3 regions of the Sphingomonas sp. VDB2 genome follow, and region 1 is predicted to be linked to each of the others. Evidence: riboswitches for the same ligand, from Rfam matches in the RefSeq annotation. Region 1 holds a riboswitch; each other region holds the start of a gene.

The links. Region 1 has a riboswitch for cobalamin ahead of cobW (cobalamin biosynthesis protein CobW). Riboswitches for the same ligand answer to the same signal wherever they lie in the genome.
Region 2: it holds a riboswitch for cobalamin, as region 1 does, so the genes downstream of both, ABT375_RS21760 (TonB-dependent receptor plug domain-containing protein) here and cobW (cobalamin biosynthesis protein CobW) in region 1, are expected to answer to the same signal.
Region 3: it holds a riboswitch for cobalamin, as region 1 does, so the genes downstream of both, ABT375_RS16345 (TonB-dependent receptor plug domain-containing protein) here and cobW (cobalamin biosynthesis protein CobW) in region 1, are expected to answer to the same signal.

What each region holds. Positions count from the first base shown of each region.
Region 1 covers NZ_CP159616.1:310,801-313,716, reverse strand. Annotated here, with positions in the region: gene ABT375_RS19970 (histidine phosphatase family protein) at 1-510, shown strand, start outside; cobalamin riboswitch at 574-827, shown strand; gene cobW (cobalamin biosynthesis protein CobW) at 1,087-2,121, shown strand; gene cobN (cobaltochelatase subunit CobN) at 2,121-2,916, shown strand, end outside.
Region 2 covers NZ_CP159616.1:730,584-733,499, forward strand. Annotated here, with positions in the region: gene ABT375_RS21760 (TonB-dependent receptor plug domain-containing protein) at 1-1,173, opposite strand, end outside; cobalamin riboswitch at 1,323-1,514, opposite strand; gene ABT375_RS21765 (cobyrinate a,c-diamide synthase) at 1,526-2,833, opposite strand.
Region 3 covers NZ_CP159615.1:3,267,194-3,270,109, reverse strand. Annotated here, with positions in the region: gene ABT375_RS16350 (ABC transporter substrate-binding protein) at 1-213, shown strand, start outside; gene ABT375_RS16345 (TonB-dependent receptor plug domain-containing protein) at 250-2,088, opposite strand; cobalamin riboswitch at 2,253-2,467, opposite strand; gene fdhD (formate dehydrogenase accessory sulfurtransferase FdhD) at 2,537-2,916, opposite strand, start outside.

The DNA.
Region 1 (2,916 bases):
GGCGGCTTTCCGGCGCTGGACGAGGGCCTGGACGCACGCGGCGCGCATGATGCCGCCGCCTGCCGCCTGCCGCCGGGTTTCGACAACCATGTCCTTTGCAGCCCGTCCCGCGCCGCCGCGCAGACTGCCCAGGCGATGGGGCTGGACGCCTCGGTCGAGGTCGCGTTGGTGGACATGGATGCCGGGCGCTGGTCGGGCCGGTCGTTTGCCGACCTTTTCGCCGCCGAACCGGCCGCCCTGTCCGACTGGATCGCCGATCCGACGCAGGGCACCGCGGATGGTGAGACCATGGAATCGGTGCGACAGCGGGTAGGCGGCTGGCTGGACGGAATCGCGCAGTCGCCCGGATGCGTCTGCGCCATCAGCCATGCCATGACGATCCGCGCCGCGCTGGCGCACGCGCTGGGCTTTCCGCTCGTGACGACGCCTGCCATCGACATTGCGCCGCTATCCGCCGTTCGCCTGTCCTTCAACCGCATCTGGCGGCTTCAGGCGATCGCACCGCACTGAGGGCTTGCGGACGGCCCCGGCAGCCGGTATCGCCGACCGCATCCGGGGAGCCGCAAGCCCCCTTCGATGACTGATCGCGCCGGTTCCCCGCAAGGGGATTAAAATGGGAAGGCGGTGCGGGTGGCGGTCCCTCGACGAGGGCGCTCATCCAAATCCGCAGCTGTCCCTGCAACTGTAAGCGGCGAGCGCGATGCACATCGCTCCCTTTCCAGGGGAGCAGCCACTGGGCCGGACGCTAAATCCTGCGAGGCCTGGGAAGGCGTGCATCAAGCGATGACCCGCGAGCCAGGAGACCTGCCGGCGTCTGGTCGCTCTTGCTTTGGTCCAGGGGATGGCCGGGGCACGGTGAACGCCGTCTGAGCGACGAACCCATGTGGCTGGGGCCGCATCGGTGCGCGCTGACGGGCTCCATGCGCCTGCTCGTCGCCGCGCATCGACCGTTCGTTCGCGTCCGGCACGCCCCCGCCCGAGATATCGCTCAGGTGCAGCGGGGGTAGACATGGCCATTATCAGGCTCGGCGATGCCGATCGCCCCTTCGCGCGCATGAATCCCATGGCGCTTGAAGGAGAAGAAGCGTGAGCAAGATCCCGACCACCGTCATCACAGGCTTTCTGGGGGCGGGCAAGACGACGTTGATCCGGCACCTGCTGCACAATGCCAAGGGCCGCAGGCTGGCGCTGATCGTCAACGAGTTCGGCGATGTCGGCGTGGACGGCGCGCTGCTGCGCGGATGCAATGACGAGGCGTGCCCGGAGGACGATATCGTCGAACTGGCCAATGGCTGCATCTGCTGCACCGTGGCCGACGATTTCCTGCCGACCATGCTCAAGCTGCTCGACCGCGCCAATCCGCCAGACCATATCATCATCGAAACGTCCGGCCTGGCGCTGCCCAAGCCGCTGGTGAAGGCGTTCCAGTGGCCCGAAATCCGCACCCGCGCGACCGTGGATGGCGTCGTGGCGCTGATCGACGCCGATGCGGTCGCCGCCGGGCGCTTCGCCGCCGACGAAGCCGCGCTGGCGCTGGCGCGGGCGGCCGACCCCTCGCTCGACCATGACAGTCCGCTGGAGGAACTATACGAAGACCAGCTCGCCTGCGCGGACCTCGTCATCCTCAACAAGGCCGACATGGTCGATGCTGACGCGCTGACCCGGATCGAGGGCGACATAGGCAAGGATATCCGTAGTGGGGTGAAGATCGTGCGGACCGATCATGGCGCGATCGATGCCGGCGTCCTGCTCGGCCTGTTCGCCGAAGCGGAAGAGGATATCGACGCGCGGCCATCGCACCATGACGGCGACCCCGATCATGACCATGACGATTTCGACAGCTTCGTCGTCACCGGCGGCGAGATTGCGGGCGTGGATGCGCTGGTGCAGGCCATGGCCCCGTTGATCGAGGCGCATGATATCCTGCGCATCAAGGGCATGGTCGCCGTCGCCGGGCGCCCGGCACGGTTGGTCGTCCAGGCGGTCGGTCCCCGCATCCAGCATTATTTCGACCGCGCCTGGAAAGCGGAGGAGTCGCGCCTGTCACAACTGGTGGTGATCGGGCAGAAGGGGCTGAATCAGGCCGCCATCGACAGCGCCCTTCGCGCGGCCTTCGCCTGATGCATTTGCTGGCCGCTACGCCGGGAACCGTCTCCAATGGCGAGGAGGCGATCGACCTCGATCAATCGCCGGGCGAGATCGTGTTCCTGACCGTGGCGGACAGCGAGCTGGCCTGTTTCGCCCAAGCGGCGGCCCTGCTGGGTGAGGATGCGCCGTCGATCCGGCTGGCCAACCTGCTCCAGCTCAAGCATCCCTATTCGGTCGATCTCTACGTCGAAAAGGTGATCGCCCATGCGCGTTTCGTGTGCGTGGTGCTGCTGGGGGGCAAGGCCTACTGGTCCTATGGCGTCGACGAGATCGCGCGGGTGGCGCGCGAAAGGGGGATTGCGTTCGCCGCGATCGCCGATGGGCGCGAACCCGATCCGTCGCTCGATGCCGCCGCGACGCTGCCGGTGGCGGTCAGCGAACGGCTCCGCGACTATCTGCGGCAGGGCGGCGTCGCCAATGCGGTCGGCTTCCTGCGCCATGCCGCGCGGCTGATCGGCGCGGATATCGGCGTGCCGGACGATCCGGTGCCGGTCGCCGACGCCGGTCTCTATCTGGCGGGTATGGAACGGCCTACGCTGGACGATGTGCGGACAGGATGGCGCGCGGGACAGCCCGTCGCGCTCCTCTGCTTCTATCGCGCGCTGATGATCGCCGGTACGCTCGATGCCGTCGATGCGCTCGTCGCCGCGCTGAAGGGACGCGGGCTGAACGTCGTCGCCGTCCATGTGCGGGCGCTGCGCGAGCCGTTCGCGATCGACTGGCTGCGCAGCCTGATCGCTGAAATCCGGCCCGACATCATTCTGAACG
Region 2 (2,916 bases), 420 kb from region 1:
AAAGGTCGAATGATGATCGTAGCGCACTCCACCATTGACGGTCAGGCCGGCCAGCGGCTCGACGCTCAGTTGGGCATAGAGGCTGTCGATATCAGCAGACCCGCGGGTCGTGGCGTAGGCAGCCAAACTATCGGAAGGCGAAGCCGTGCGCATCCGCTGCTCCTCGCGCTCCGCGCCGAAGGTCGCGGTCCAGCCCTGCGCGATGGTGAGCACGCCCTGATATTCGTAGCGCTTCGTCTCGCCTCTGGCGGTGAAACTGGTCTGGCGCAGTTTGCGGGCGGGGTTGACGTTGTCGCGTAGCGTCTCGCTGCGGCTGAAGGACAGGCGATTGCGCAGCGCACCGCCGAACAGGTCGGCGTTCAGGCCGGCATAGCCGATCCATTCCTCCACTTCCGAATATTCCGGACTATCGGGAATGGCCCCGGCGCTGTCGATGTCGGTGCGCCCCTTGGCATAATAGCCGCGCATAGCGATCGACACGCCCGGCGCCAGCGCGACGCCCAGACGCCCGTTGAGCGTGCCGTTGGTGTAGCCGTCCTTCTCCTTGGCGCCAAAGCGCGGGCTGATCGCCGAGATGCCCTCCGTCGTGAAGCGGCTGCCCGCGACCTGCCAGTCGATCGCGCCCTGTCGGCCGCCCAGCGCAGCGCGGGCGCTGACGGTATCGCGCGATCCCGCCTCGATATCGAAGCTGCCTTCGATCGGGCGTTCGGCCCGTGCGGTGACGATGTTCACCACGCCACCGATCGCCTGGCTGCCCCAGAGGATCGACTGTGGACCGCGCAATATCTCGATCCGGTCGATGGCGCCGGTCATCAGCGTCGCGAAATTATAGCCGCCGCCGGTCGAGGACGGATCGGCCAGCTTCACGCCGTCGATGACCAGCACGGTCTGGTCGGCCTCCGCGCCGCGAATGCGGATCGAGGTCGCCGTGCCATAGCCGCCATTGCGGGTGAAGCTGACGCCCGGCGTGCGGATCAGCAGGTCGGACACCGCCAGCGCCTGTGCGGCGTCGATTGCCGGCTTGTCGATGATGGTTATGCTCGACGCCACCTGTTCGATGGCCTGCGGCTGGCGCAGCGCGGTCACGATCACCTCGCCCGCATCATCGGCCAAGGCCGGCGTCGACAGGCCCGCCAGAAGCAGAAGGCCGCTCTTTGAAATCCAATGCATCATAATCCCCCAGTCGTTGACAGGACCGGGCGGACGCGACGCGGTGGCGATGCAGGGCGCACGCGCGCACGACATCGCCACCGTGCGAACCCGCACGGTCAGCTTGTCGTTGCGCGAGGATATCCTCGTTCGACCGGCACACCCTGTCCGGACGAAGAACGACCGCGACAGGCAGGTCTCCTGGCTTGCGGGTCAATGCCGTATTCGAAGCGCCTTCTCGGAATCATCGATTCCAATGGCTTGTGCCTCGATGGCTCGCCGCTCACAGTTGCAGGGGCAGCCGGGGTCTTTAACCCCGTTCCCTTTTGATCCCCTTGCGGGGAACCTGACGCGCAGCCGCCCTAATCGACTTGGATCAGGCGATCAAGTGGAAGAAGCCACCGGTCACCTGGCCCGCGCGGTGGCCCGCCGGAGGAAGGGCCTGCCCCTCCGCATCGGCCATGTCGGCCAGCGGCTCGCCCTCGCTGGCGGTGATGCTGGCATAATGGAACTCATGACCCAGCAACAGTTGCCCGACAGAGGCGAAGCTGGTGCCGTGCCGCAGCCGCGCGCTGCGATAGCCCAATGTTCGGCGCCTGCGCGCAAAACTGGTATCCATCGGCAACAGGCCCGCCATCGGGTGGACGACGCCGTCGCCATCCTCCAGCGTGCGGCCCAGCACCATATAGCCGCCACATTCGCCATGCACCGGCCGGCTCTGCGCAAAGGCGCGCAGGCCGTTCAGGAACTGGCCATTGGCCGCGATCCGCGCAGCATGGAGTTCGGGATAGCCGCCGGGCAGCCAGCAGGCATCGCAATCGGCGGGCGGCGATTCGTCCGCCAGCGGAGAAAAGAAGCGCAGCTCCGCGCCGGCCGACCGCCACCAATGTACGATATGGGGATAGAAGAAGCTGAAGGCGGCGTCCCTGGCGACGGCGATCCGCTGCCCCGGTGGCCGGATGCCGGGCGGTTGCGCCGGCACGTCTGTCGTAGCGCCGGCCGCCGCCTGGATCGCATCCAGATCGCATTGCGCCGTCACCCGCCCTGCGATCGCGTCGATTCGCCGTTCCAGTTCCTCCGTTTCGCCAGCCTGCACCAGTCCCAGATGGCGGGACGGCATGGCCAATCCCTCGTCCGTGGCCATCGCACCCAGCAGCGGCAGGCCGATACGCGCGAACCCATCCTCGATCATGCGGACATGGCGCGTGCTGGCCACCTTGTTGGCGATCACTCCGGCGATGGCCGGCGCGCCGGGAAAAGTCGCGCAGCCATGCGCCACTGCCGCCACCGTCTGCGCCGCTGCGCGGGCATCGACGACCAGCAGCATCGGCCAGCCCAGCAGCCGCGCCACATCGGCCGACGCGCCCGAACGACCCGGCGCCCGCGCGCCGTCATAAAGGCCCATCGCGCCTTCCGCGACGACGAGTTGGACAGTTGTAGCGACGTGCGCCGCCAGCCCCTGCAGCATGGTCGGCGCCATGGCGAAACCGTCCAGGTTGATCGAGGGCCGGCCGGTCGCGGCTTCGTGAAAGGCCGGGTCGATATAGTCGGGTCCGCATTTGGCACCCTGCACGCTCAGGCCGCGATCGGTGAAGGCGCGTTGCAGGCCAATCGTCACCATCGTCTTGCCCGCGCCCGACGCCGGGGCGGCGATCACCAGTCCCGCGCCCAGTCGCGGCGTCACGACGTGCGCCATACCGGCAAGGGGGCGATGGCATCCACGAAGAGGGCGGCGCGATTCGGTGTCATGCCCGCCTTGTGGCAAAG
Region 3 (2,916 bases), on a different replicon from region 1:
CCGCTGGAAGAAATGGTGGCGGCGCGGCCCGACTGGCTGATCGTGGAAAGCGCCACCGACCGCGTGGTCGATCAGGGCACCGAAATGCTGCACCATCCCGCGCTCGCCGCCGTTCCGCGCATCAGCCTGCCGCAAAGCTGGACCGTGTGCGGCGGCCCCGCCTATGTGCAGGCGGCGCGCACCATCACGGCGCGACTGAACGCGCCGCGCTGAAGGGGCAGGCATCACGCCCGCCCCCTTGCCTGTCGATCAGAAGCGGACACGCACGCCGCCATAGGCAGCGCGGCCATAGGAGCCATAGCCATAGGCCGTCTGGTACGTCTCATCGAACAGATTGTCGATGCGACCATAGACTTCCAGATGCGCGCCCAGCGGCATCGAGGCCCGCACCCCGGCCAGCGCATAGCCGTCCAGCCGCCGCGTATTCGCCGCATTGTCGAAGCTGTCGCCCACCATCGTGACCGTCGCGCCGGTCGACAGGCCGAACGACCAGACATAGTCGGCCGACACGCTCACCGCATTGGCGGCGCGGCGGGCCAGGCGATTGCCATAGGTCGCCGATCCCGCCGACCGGTCGCGCGCATCGACATAGCTGTAGCTGCCGGTGACGGTCAGCGCATCGACCGGCTTCAGCGCGATCGACGCTTCCACGCCCTTGGCGCGGGTGCGGTCCAGATTGCCATAGGTGAAGGTGGCGTTGTCATAATTGATCTGGTTGCGCGTATCCCGGCGGAAAGCGGTGACCGACAACATCGCCCGACCACCGTCCAGGCTCTGGTCGAACCCGACATCATAGCTTTTGGACCGTTCAGGGCGCAGCGCCGCATTGCCGCTAAAGCTGTCGTACAGTTGATAGAGCGACGGCGCCTTGAAGCCTTCGCCATAGCTCAACCGCACATTGGTCGCGCCGCCATTGGGCGAATAGTTGGCGTTCGCGCCGAAGGTCGTCGCGCCGCCAAACTGGCTATGGTCGTCATGGCGCACGCCACCGGTCACGGCCAGACCCGTGAAGGGCTTGACGATCGCCAGCCCATAGACGCTGTCGATGTTGATCTTCGCGCTGGCGGTCGAACCGAAGCCGAAGAAATCATAATCCGGCCGCTCATGCTCATAGCCGAACAGCAGCTTGGCCTGGTCGACCGGCGCGTAGACGCCTTCATATTCGAAGCGCAGGTTGGTGCCCGAATAGCCATAGTCTGGGTCGGTGCCGCGCACGAAATAATAGTCGCGATCGTTGCGCATCCAGGTGACGGCGGCGCGGTTGGTCAGCTTGCCATCCAGCAGCGCCAGATTGAGGCCCGCATAGCCGACATATTGGTCGAGCTTGCTGACGTCGCTGCTGTCGGCGGGTGCGCCGAAGAAGCTGTCATAATCGAGGTCGGCATGGATATAATAGCCGCGCAGGTCCAGGCTCAGCATATCGGTGAAGTTGAGCTTCAGCCTGGCGTTGGTCGCGATATTCTCGGTCCCGTCGCGCTCCGTACCGCCTGCGGCCGACGAAATGCCGTCGGTGCGGAAATAGGCCGCGCCTACGCCGCCCGCGGCGATGCCGCTGGTGCCCGACACGTCCGCCTTGGCGCTCAGCGTGTCGCTATAGCCATAATCCACCGATGCGTTCGCGCCGAAGCCCTCGGCCGGCACGCCGGTCATCAGGTTGACCACGCCACCGATCGCCTGGCTGCCATGGACCACCGAGTTGGAGCCGCGCAATATTTCGATCCGCTGGATATTGCCGGTCAGCAGCGGGCCGAAATCATAGCCGTCGCCGATGCCGCTGGGATCGTTGACCTTCACCCCGTCGATCAGCACCAAAGTCTGCGTCGTCTCCGCGCCGCGCAGCGACACGCCGGTCACGCCGCCGGTCGATCCGTTGCGGTTGAAGCGCACGCCCGGCGTCGTCGCCAGCAAATCGACCACATCGATCGCCTGCCGCGTCTTGATCGTCTCCGCGTCGATCACGGTGATCGCCTGGCCGACCTCGTCGCGCGACTGCGCAATGCCCGTGGCGGTGACGACGATCTCGTCATCCTGCGCCCATACCGGCGTCGCCACGATCAGCGCCACCAGAGAAATGCCTGTTTTCAACATATATACCCCCCGGCGCCGGTGCGACTTGGGCTGGGGCGTCCGCAATGCGGTCGGGCGGAAGCAAGGGATGGCGCCATATCCCGTCCACAACCCGATGCGGCCCCGGCCGCATGGCGTCGCTCGACGGAAAAACCACCGTGCCCCGGCCATCCCCTGGACCAAAGCAAGAGCGACCAAGCGCCGGCAGGTCTCCTGGCTCGCGGGTCGCAGCACGGATGCATAGCCTTCCCGGACATGGGTCCAGTGGCCGGTCTTTCGACCATATGCATCGCACTATCCGCTTACAGTTGCAGGGACAGCCACGGAATTGGGCGCTCGCACGCCCGCACCGCATTCCCGATTAAGCCCGTTGCCGGGCACCGGCGCGATCATCTCGCAGGGGAAGCCAAGCCGCCCCCACGCCGCGCGCTCTAAGGGAAAGCGGATGCGATGCCAAGCGGCACCGGGTTTAAGCCAACGGCCTGTTGCTCCGCAGCAACATGGCGTCCCGCCGCGCCAGCACGACCAGCGGCAAGCCGGCCTCTTCCGCGCGGGCCGCCGCCAGCCGGGTCGGCGCGGAAATGGTGACGAGCAACGGGCATTGGCTCAGCACCGCCTTCTCCACCAGTTCATAGGAACAGCGCGACGACAGCAGCGCAAAACCGCCGTCCCAGGCCGCGCCAGCCCGCGCCATCGCCCCGATCAGCTTGTCGAACGCATTGTGCCGGCCGACATCCTCGCGCGCCAGCCGGACGGCCCCGTCCGCCCCGACCCAGGCCGCGGCATGGGCCGCGCCGGTCGCCGCGTTCAACGGCTGGTGATCGTGCAGCGCCGCCAGCGCGCGAAAGA